DNA from 2 places in the Zhihengliuella halotolerans genome. Region 2 is predicted to be linked to the other one. Evidence: predicted binding sites of a transcription regulator. Region 2 holds the regulator's gene; the other holds the start of a gene.
The links. The regulator LexA, encoded in region 2, represses DNA repair genes until DNA is damaged. The targets are predictions, from matches to a motif close to TCGAACANNTGTTCGA.
Positions count from the first base shown of each region.

Region 1: the regulator LexA is predicted to act here: its motif matches at 1,888-1,903, upstream of EV380_RS09220 (HNH endonuclease signature motif containing protein).

Region 1 covers NZ_SHLA01000001.1:2,027,520-2,031,906, forward strand. The annotation lists gene soxR (redox-sensitive transcriptional activator SoxR) at 1-71, opposite strand, end outside; gene EV380_RS09220 (HNH endonuclease signature motif containing protein) at 171-1,877, opposite strand; gene EV380_RS09225 (hypothetical protein) at 2,082-2,822, shown strand; gene EV380_RS09230 (enoyl-CoA hydratase/isomerase family protein) at 2,762-3,544, opposite strand; gene paaE (1,2-phenylacetyl-CoA epoxidase subunit PaaE) at 3,646-4,387, opposite strand, start outside.
Region 2 covers NZ_SHLA01000001.1:1,575,276-1,579,662, forward strand. The annotation lists gene EV380_RS07110 (histidinol-phosphate transaminase) at 1-1,089, opposite strand, end outside; gene EV380_RS07115 (LysM peptidoglycan-binding domain-containing protein) at 1,168-1,680, opposite strand; gene lexA (transcriptional repressor LexA) at 1,857-2,570, shown strand; gene EV380_RS07125 (ATP-dependent DNA helicase) at 2,643-4,387, opposite strand, start outside.

The sequences.
Region 1 (4,387 bases), 450 kb from region 2:
GCGGAGATGGCTAGCCCGCTGCGTTCGGCCAGCTGGCCCACGGTCAGTTCCTCTGCGGTGGACTCGTCCACATTCCACTCCCTCTTCCGCCCACCGGGAGCGGAATTCTCGGCTCCCTGCGCATTGCACCCTACTCTCCCAGCCGCAGGGACACGACGCTGCCAGGACGGCTAGAACGGGCACGGCTCCATGAACGACACGAGACTTCGCTCGAGCCGAGCGACGATCTCCGCGAACTCCTCGTCGTCCTTACTGCTCCGGTGACTGGCGGGCGCAGGCTTGCCGAGGTCGATGGGTGATTCGAGTATGAAGAGTTGCGCCGTCGGCGTCCCGGTGTCTGCTTCCCGGCTTCGGGGCGGCGGCGAGTCCATGGGCCATGCCGCCCAGGGCGCATCGGGCAGAGTCTTCCGCCGCGTCCCCCACCAGGTCTCGGCGATGAGAGTCCCGTCGGGGTGGAGGTCGAAAGTCAGGAGCCCCCACGACTTGAGTCGGTGGCAGCGTTTGCAGACCGAGACAAGATTCGACAGCTCCGTCCTCCCGCCATCCTGGCGCTCGATCACGTGATCGGGTTCGCAGGCGGTGGCCCGGCGTCCGCACCCGGGGACCCGGCACGTGCGGTCGCGCAGTGCGAGCGCGCGGCGCAGCGCCCGGGGTGGGCGGTAGGCCTCGGCGTCGAAGGCGGTGATCGCCCCGGTCCAGGGATCCGTGACGACCCGCGTCCACGTGCTGGCCTGCGGCAGGATCGCCGCCAGTTCATCGAGGCCGAAGGATCCGAAGCGCTCGGCCTCAGGCAGGTCGGCCCCGGGGGCGAGCGACTCGCCGTCCAAGAGGCCCGGAGCCGAGCCGCCCTGGTCGGCCAGAACCGCCAATCCCGGGAAGACGGTCGACGGAACGGTGACTGTCACTTCGGGCTTGACGTTCTGCAGGCCGACAGCCTCGGGGCCGGAGAGGAGGATGTCGATGAAGGCGTCGGCGCGGACCTGGGCGAGAGTGCGCTCGTCTTCATCCCCGGCAACGGCGTCGCGGTGCTTCTGCGCCGCCGCGAACTCCGCCAGCCGCCGGTCGATGGCCTCGGCCGCTACGGTCGGGATGTAGGCGCTGAGGAAGCACATGCCGTCCTCGTCGGCGTCGACGGCGACGAACCGGCGATCGGCCGCGCGGCGATGACGCTGGGCGAAGGGCTCGTCGAGCTCCTTCTCGAGCCGTCGCTTGCCGTATCGCTCGAGCTGACCGGGAGTCTTCCCGCTGGAACGCTCGAGCAGGTCGGCACCGAACGCCTGCCGGCGCCGGCGGCATTCGCGCCGACTGGCCTCCACCCGGCGCTCGTGCTGTTCGCATGCCGCCGGGTCGTCCGTGTCCTGCTCCGCGATGCGTTCCGGCTCGATCTTGTCGGCGAGGTCCACCACGGACCGCGCATGGGCGGGGCCCAGACCGCCGGCGGCCATCCTGCTCAGCACGTCGGGCAGGTCGTCCACGAGCGTCCGAGCGCGCCCGACCTCGCGGGCGGCCGTCATCCGGGCGATGCCGCGCACGGCCGCGATCTCCAGGGCCACAACCTCTTCCGGAGCATCGTGGACGAGACGGCCGGTCCCCACAGAGGTCCGCATCCCCGGGGAGGACTGCCCGAGTTCCTCGAGGTCGGCAGAGATGCGGCTCCGCGTCACGTCTTCCAGTGCCGCTGCCGCCCGGAAACCAGCCGCCTCGGCGAATCGACGCAACTGCTCGGCGAACTGCAGCAGATCCTTCGGGCCCAGTGCCTCGAGGGCCGCTTCGAGCGCCGGGGCGCCGACGAGAGCGCCTGCCTCACTGGACGCAGCCGGCTTCACCGCGAGGACCGTGTCCCCGAGATGAACCCTGAACTCCTGCGGCTGAGTCATACCTCCATTTTAGAAGATCTGCTCGACTGTGTGAATAGTTGATGGAAGATTTCTACGTACTTCTACTCGCCATCGAAGACCGGACTGCGTCCAACCTGTCAGAGAATCGACGAACGGCCCCGATACGGTGCGGTATCCTCCGTTCTACAGCGCAGGACTCTCTTTTTGCCACGACAGTCCCGGCATCGACGAGGAGACCCCCACGTGAGCGTTCGTAGCGCCCAGCCCGGCATTCCACCCTGGCTGGAGGCCGCGCCACCACGGCGAGCCCAGCCGCGCGCCGAGAGCTGGCAGCGTTTCATCAGCACGGGAGACCGCGCCCTGCTCCGCCACGATGAACCGCTCTGGGAAGTTCTGCAATGGGCGGCAGAGAGGGGCGGCTTTCTCTTGCACGGCACGCAGCGTGGGGGCCTGGATGAGTTGCAGCCCCGGGCGCCCCTGGACAGAAGCCCAGACGAATTCAGTAAACGCCGGGCAGTCTTTGGCTCCTCCGACGCGATATGGGCTATGTGCTACGCACTGCGCGGCCCCTCGACCAACGGCATGCTCAACTCCTGCGTCCACATCGAATCGGAAGGCGCCTGGACACCACCCCACTACTTCTTGTCTCTCTCCGGCAGCGACCAGAGAACGGACCTACTCCAACCCGGTTGGGTGCACCTGATCGACAAGGGCACCTTCGAACGTATGAAGCCCTACGAATGGGCGGGCGTGGAACGAGTCCTCGAGGCGCAGTGGGTATCAAGCTGCTCAGTGCCGGTGCACTCGTCGGTACGTGTGCTTCCGCAGGATCTTCCGATCCGCTGTCGCCTCCACTCTGCCGAGGCAGTAGAGCGTGCCTCCGCCGACAATCCTGCGGGCTTTCCCTGGCTGGAATCGCCCCCCTACTCGCCCTTGAAGGCCGGCTTCCGCTTCTCCTGGAAGGCCGCGAAACCCTCGGCGTAGTCCGCCGTGTCGCACAGGTCGGCCTGGGCTTGATTCTCATTCGCCATCGAGGCCCACAGCCCCAGCCGCTGGTCGCGGATCTGCGCCACGAGCTCCTTCGAGGCCCGGAACGCTCCCGTGGCACCGGAGGCGACGCGGGCGACGATCTCCTCGGTGCGCTCGTACAGCTCGTCGGCGGCGAAGGAACGGCTGAACAGCCCCTGAGCCACGGCCTGCTCGCCGCTCATCAGCTCCGCGGTGTAGATCAGATCCAGCGTCCGGTGGGCGCCCAGTCGCTCGGTAAACAGCCAGTGCCCACCCGAGTCGAGCGTCGCGCCGAGATTCGCGAACGGCGAGCCGATCTTGGCGTTGTCAGCGACGTAGACGACGTCGGTCGCGATCGCCAGCCCGAGCCCGACACCCAGGCACGCGCCCTGCACGGCCGCGAACGTCGGCGCCGGGAACGCCGCCATCTTCTCCAGCACCGGCTGCACTGTGCCCCCCAAGTAGCCGATGACATCGTCATCAGCCGGTACGACGCCGGAAATGTCCCGACCGGCGCAGAAGCCGCGCCCCTCCCCCTTGAGCAGCAGGGCCCTGACCTCACCGCGTTCGGCAGCCGCGGCGGCGTCGTCGTACGCCTGGGACAGCTCGGCGAGAGCCGCGACGTCGAGCGCGTTCATCTTCTCGGGTGCGTTCAGCGTGACGGTCGCGATGCCGTCCGCGATGTTCAGGTCGATCACGATGACTCCAGTGGTTGCGGGGTTTACGGGACGGGGCTGCGGGGGTTGCGGTTCGGGTGGTTGCCGGCAGGACGACGACGGACAGTGCGCGGAGGCGGGCGTCAGGCGTCGAAGTCGACGCTGACGCGTTCGCTCGTCGGGCGGGTCTGGCACGTGAGCACGTAGCCGGCGTCGACCTCGTCCTCTTCGAGCGCGTAGTTCTCGGCCATCTTGACGTCGCCGCCGGTGACCTTCGCGCGGCACGTGCCGCAGACTCCGCCGGCGCACGCGAACGGCACGTCGGGGCGCACGCGCAGGGCCGCGTTGAGGATCGTCTCGTTCGCGGCGACAGGCGATTTCACCTCGCCCGAGAGACCGTCCAGACGGAACTCGATCTCGAAGTTCTCACCGTCGTCGTCCTGGACGGCGCGGCCGATGTGGCCCTCCGGCCGGGTCGGCTTGCCGGTCGTGAACAGCTCGAAACGCACCCGATCCGCGGGCACGCCCTTGCCTGCGAGCGTGTCGCGCACCAGTTGGACGAGCTCGAACGGCCCGCACAGGAACCACTCGTCGACCTGATCGGTGCGGATGACGTTCTCGAGCAGCGCGGTGAGCTTCTCGGAGTCGATGCGGCCCGAGAGCAGCGGCGAGATGCGCTGCTCCCGCGAGAGCACGTGATGCAGCGCGAACCGCGACGGGTAGCGGTCCTTCAGGTCCGCGAGCTCCTCGAGGAACATCACGTCCATCGCCGCCCGGTTCGCGTAGATCAGGTCGAAGCGCGTGTTCTCGTTCGCGGCGAGCACGGTGCGGGCGATCGCGAGCACCGGGGTGATGCCGGATCCGGCGGCGACGGCGACGAAGGTG
Region 2 (4,387 bases):
CAGAGCCTCGAGCTCGCGGAGGAAGGCGCCAGTCTCGGCCTCGGTTCCGGCTGTGACACGCAGGTGCCCGGGGATCCCGACGTCCCTGACGAGGATTCCCTTGGCAACAAGGCCCGACCAGACCGTGGACGGGGACTCGAGCCCCCCGAAGAATACGAAGTTGGAGTCACTCGCGGCCGGAGTGAGCCCCATCCTGGTCAGCTCGTCAACGATCCGGTCGCGCTGGATCTTGATGTCCTCCACGTTGGCCAGGAGCGCGCCGACGTGCTTGAGCGCCGCGTTGGCGGTCGCCTGGGTCACGGCCGACAGGTGATAGGGCAGGCGGACGAGCCGCAGGGCGGCCGTCACTTCTTCAGCAGCCGCCAGGTAGCCCAAACGGGCGCCGGCCAGGGAGAAAGCCTTGCTCATCGTCCGGCTCACGATCAGCCGCTCCCGTCCCGGGAGAAGTTCCAGGGCTGACGGCGTTCCCGCGTGGCGGAACTCGGCGTAGGCCTCGTCGACGACCACGATGGCCTGCGATTCCTGACCCGCATCGTAGACCGCGGTGACGACATCCTGGCCCAGTGCGGTCCCGGTCGGATTATTCGGGGAGCACAGGAAAACGATGTTCGGCCGGTGTGCGCGAACCTGGGCTGCCGCGGACTCAGCGGTCAATTGGAAGTCGTCGGCCCGCGCGCCGGCGATGTAGGTCGTGTCGGTACCGCTGGCGAGCAGCGGATACATCGAGTACGTGGGCGGAAAGCTCAGCAGGCTCCGGCCCGGTCCGCCGAACGCCTGCAGGATCTGTTGGAGGACTTCGTTGGATCCATTCGCAGCCCAGACCTGGTCCGCGTTCACGTCGTGGCCGAGATAGTCCGCAAGGCGGGACCTCAGCTCGACGAACTCTCGGTCCGGGTACCGGTTCAGCCGTTGCGCGGCGGCGAAGACCTCGTCCGCGATGGCCCGGCTGACCGCTTCCGGGAGCGGATGCGTGTTCTCGTTGACGTTCAGTTGTATGGGGACATCCAGCTGGGGTGCACCGTAGGGTTGCAGGCCCCGCAGGTTCTCTCGCAGTGGGAGCTTCGACAGTCTCTCTAGAACATCACTCACCGATCCAGCTTAGTTCTGATGCTGCCCGAGTTCAGAATGCCGGACCGGCGGGAGTCTTAAAATGACCACGTTCGCCCGTCAACCGACAGGGACGAAGACCTCTTGCCCGACCTCGACAACTTGCTTCTCCAGCCCGTTCAGTTCCACGATCTCCGAGATCACGATGCGCGGATCGCGAGCCGGAGCGAACTCCTGCGCCAGACCCCAGAGGCTGTCACCGCTCAACACCGTGACCGCCTCCACCTCGGGCGCGGCCACTTCGAGGCTGCCGGCCGCGTTGGCCGGCGAGTTCAAAAGACCTACGAGCAGGACGAGGAGCGCGGCGCCCAGCATCAGCGGAAGCCCGATGAGAACGAAACGTCCGCGCTGCGTCAGGCGTAGTTTTCCCGGACGGGTCCGGGGCGCGGAAAGCTGGGCCGTAGAGGCGAAGGAGGGGTCTGGCGCGAGTGAGATATGTGCCAAGGTCTTGCCTTTCTTTCTCGTACAATGGTTCCCGTCCCGCATCCTCTGCCGGGTGAAACCTCGAATTCGAAGCTCCGCATCACGATCGAAGTTCGAACTAGAACAGGACTTCGAAGCTTGCATGTCCATGTCTAGCATCCTTGAGCGATGCTTGTCGAGACACCTTCGAATAAATCTTTGAAGCTGGGTCGAAAATCGTCTATGGTTGAAGCAGGTGGTTCGTAGGAGTCACTTCACCAGCCGGCACCCGCATTTTGGGTTCGAGTCAGCCGGGGTGTCCGAACGGGTAGCAAGGATGTGTGGCCATGGCCTCGAGTGAGTCCCCCAAACCGCGCCGCCAGCGCAAGAGTCTGACGCTGCGCCAGCGCAAGATCCTGGAAATGATCCAGCGGTCGATCGCAGCTCACGGCTACCCGCCGTCGATGCGGGAGATCGGCGACACCGTCGGCCTCGCGAGCCTCTCGAGCGTGACGCATCAACTCATTCAGCTCGAGAAGCTCGGTTACATTCGGCGCGACCCCCGCCGTCCGCGGGCGATGGAAATCCTCAAGCCGCTGACGCTGTCGGATGAGAATGCGCACTCGGCGACAGACGACATGAAGACGGTGAGCGGCCGGCCAGTAGCCGAACTCACGAGCGCCGCCGACACTGCGATGGTCCCGCTCGTCGGCCGCATTGCCGCAGGGGGCCCGATTCTTGCGGACCAGACCGTCGAGGACATGATGCCGCTCCCCCGTCAGCTCGTCGGTCAGGGTGAACTCTTCATGCTCAAGGTCAGCGGCGATTCCATGGTCGAAGCCGCCATCTGCGACGGCGACTTCGTCGTCGTCCGCCAACAAAGCGACGCAGAGAACGGCGACATCGTAGCGGCGCTCCTCGACGACGAGGCGACCGTGAAAACGTTCCGTCAGCGGGACGGGCACACCTGGCTGCTGCCGCAGAACCGGCAGTACGAGCCTATTCTCGGCGACTCGGCCACCGTCATGGGCAAGGTCGTCTCGGTGATGCGTTCAATCTAGAGTCGCCTGCGGCGACGAAAAGAGGAGGGCGCCTACCCCGCGGGGTAGGCGCCCTCCTCTTTTCGTGGCGGATCAGTTGTGCTCGGCGAGGCGCTTGAGCGCCCCGGTGACCGTCGTCTTGTCGACAGTGGGCCACATTGCCGGCAGGGATGCCCGCAAGAATCCGCCGTAGCGCTCGGTTGCGAGTCGCGAGTCCAGAATGGCGACGACACCGCGGTCCGTGGTCGACCGCACTAGCCGTCCCGCGCCCTGCGCGAGCCGCACGGCAGCGTGGCTGGCCGCCACGGACATGAAACCGTTGCCCCCGCGCTGGGCCACGTCCCGGCTGCGCGCCGTCGACAGCGGATCATCGGGCCGCGGAAAGGGGATGCGGTCGATGATGACCAGCCGGCAGGAAGGACCCGGGACATCCACGCCTTGCCACAGGGTCATGGTTCCGAAAAGGCAGGTGTCCGGTTCCTCCGAGAACTGCTCGACCAACGCACTCATGCCCGACTCGCCTTGGCAGAGGATCGTCTCATTCAGCCGCGGCCGCAGGGCCTCGGCCGCATCTTCGGCCGCACGCTTCGAGGAGAACAGCACCAGGGCGCCACCACCGGAGGCGTGGATCAGGTCGGCGATCTCGTCGAGTGCCTCTGCGGAGACCTGCCTTCCCGGCTTGGGCAGGTGCTTGGCGACGTAGAGCATCCCCTGCCTCGGGTAGTCGAACGGGCTGCCGACATCGATTCCCTCCCAGGACGGTGCACCGTCGCCGAGCAGGCCGAGGTCCCCGGCCACGTGCTCGAACGCCGCGCCGATGGCGAGGGTCGCCGAAGTCAGCACGACCGTCCGCCCGTCGAAGAGGCCCTCGCGGAGTTTGCCCGCGACGGAGAGCGGGGCGACGTACAGCGTGGCCGGGGTTGAATCGTCCGGTTGCACGTAGCCCTGACCCGGCACGAAGCTGCCCGGGCGGGACGCCCAGACGACCTCGCGCTGGTCGGTCGACTCCTGGAGCCGGTCGCCCATCTCCACGAGGTAGGACAGCTGCGAGCGTGCCATCTGGCGCGCCCCGTCAACGGGCTCGTTCGGTTCGGGCTTCGAGTCGGACATCGCGACCCGCGCCGCGTCCGCGACCTCCCCGACCGCTACCGCCTGCGCCTCGTTCAGACCCTTGGGCATAAGGCCGGCGGGTACCCCGGTGAGCGCCTTGTCGAGCGCTTTCGCGGCCTGCGTGAGCTGGTCGACGTTCACGCGGCAGTGCTTGCGCGCGGCGCTGGCCGCAGTGAGGACCATGCTGCCCGAAAGATCGCGCGTCACCGATCCGGTCACCCGATCCTGAAGTTCGTGCGCCTCGTCGATGATGACCGTGTCGAAGTCCGGCAAGACAGCGAGCCCCTCGAACGCCGAGACGGCAAGCATCGCGTGGTTGGTGATGACGACGTCGGATTCGGCGGCCCGGGCGCGCGCCATCTCGCTGAAGCACTCTTCGGCCATCGGGCATTTCTGGGCGCCGAGGCAGTCACGGGCGCTGACGGAGACCTGGCGCCACGCCAGGTCGCTGACGCCGGGGCGCAGGTCGTCGCGATCACCCGTCGGCGTTTCCTCGGCCCACTCGCGGACGCGGACGACGTCTCGCCCCAGGGGGGACGTTGGCCCTGATGCCTGCTGCCTCGAGGCACCGTCCTCCGTGAGCGAGAACAGCGCCCCCTCGTCGTCGTCCGGGTAGCCGCCCCCGAGCTTGTACTTGCAGACGTAGTTGCCTCGGCCCTTGGCGATCGCCACGTCCATCGGGCGTGGGAGCTCGTCTGCGAGGTGCTCCAGGAGCCGGGGCACGTCGC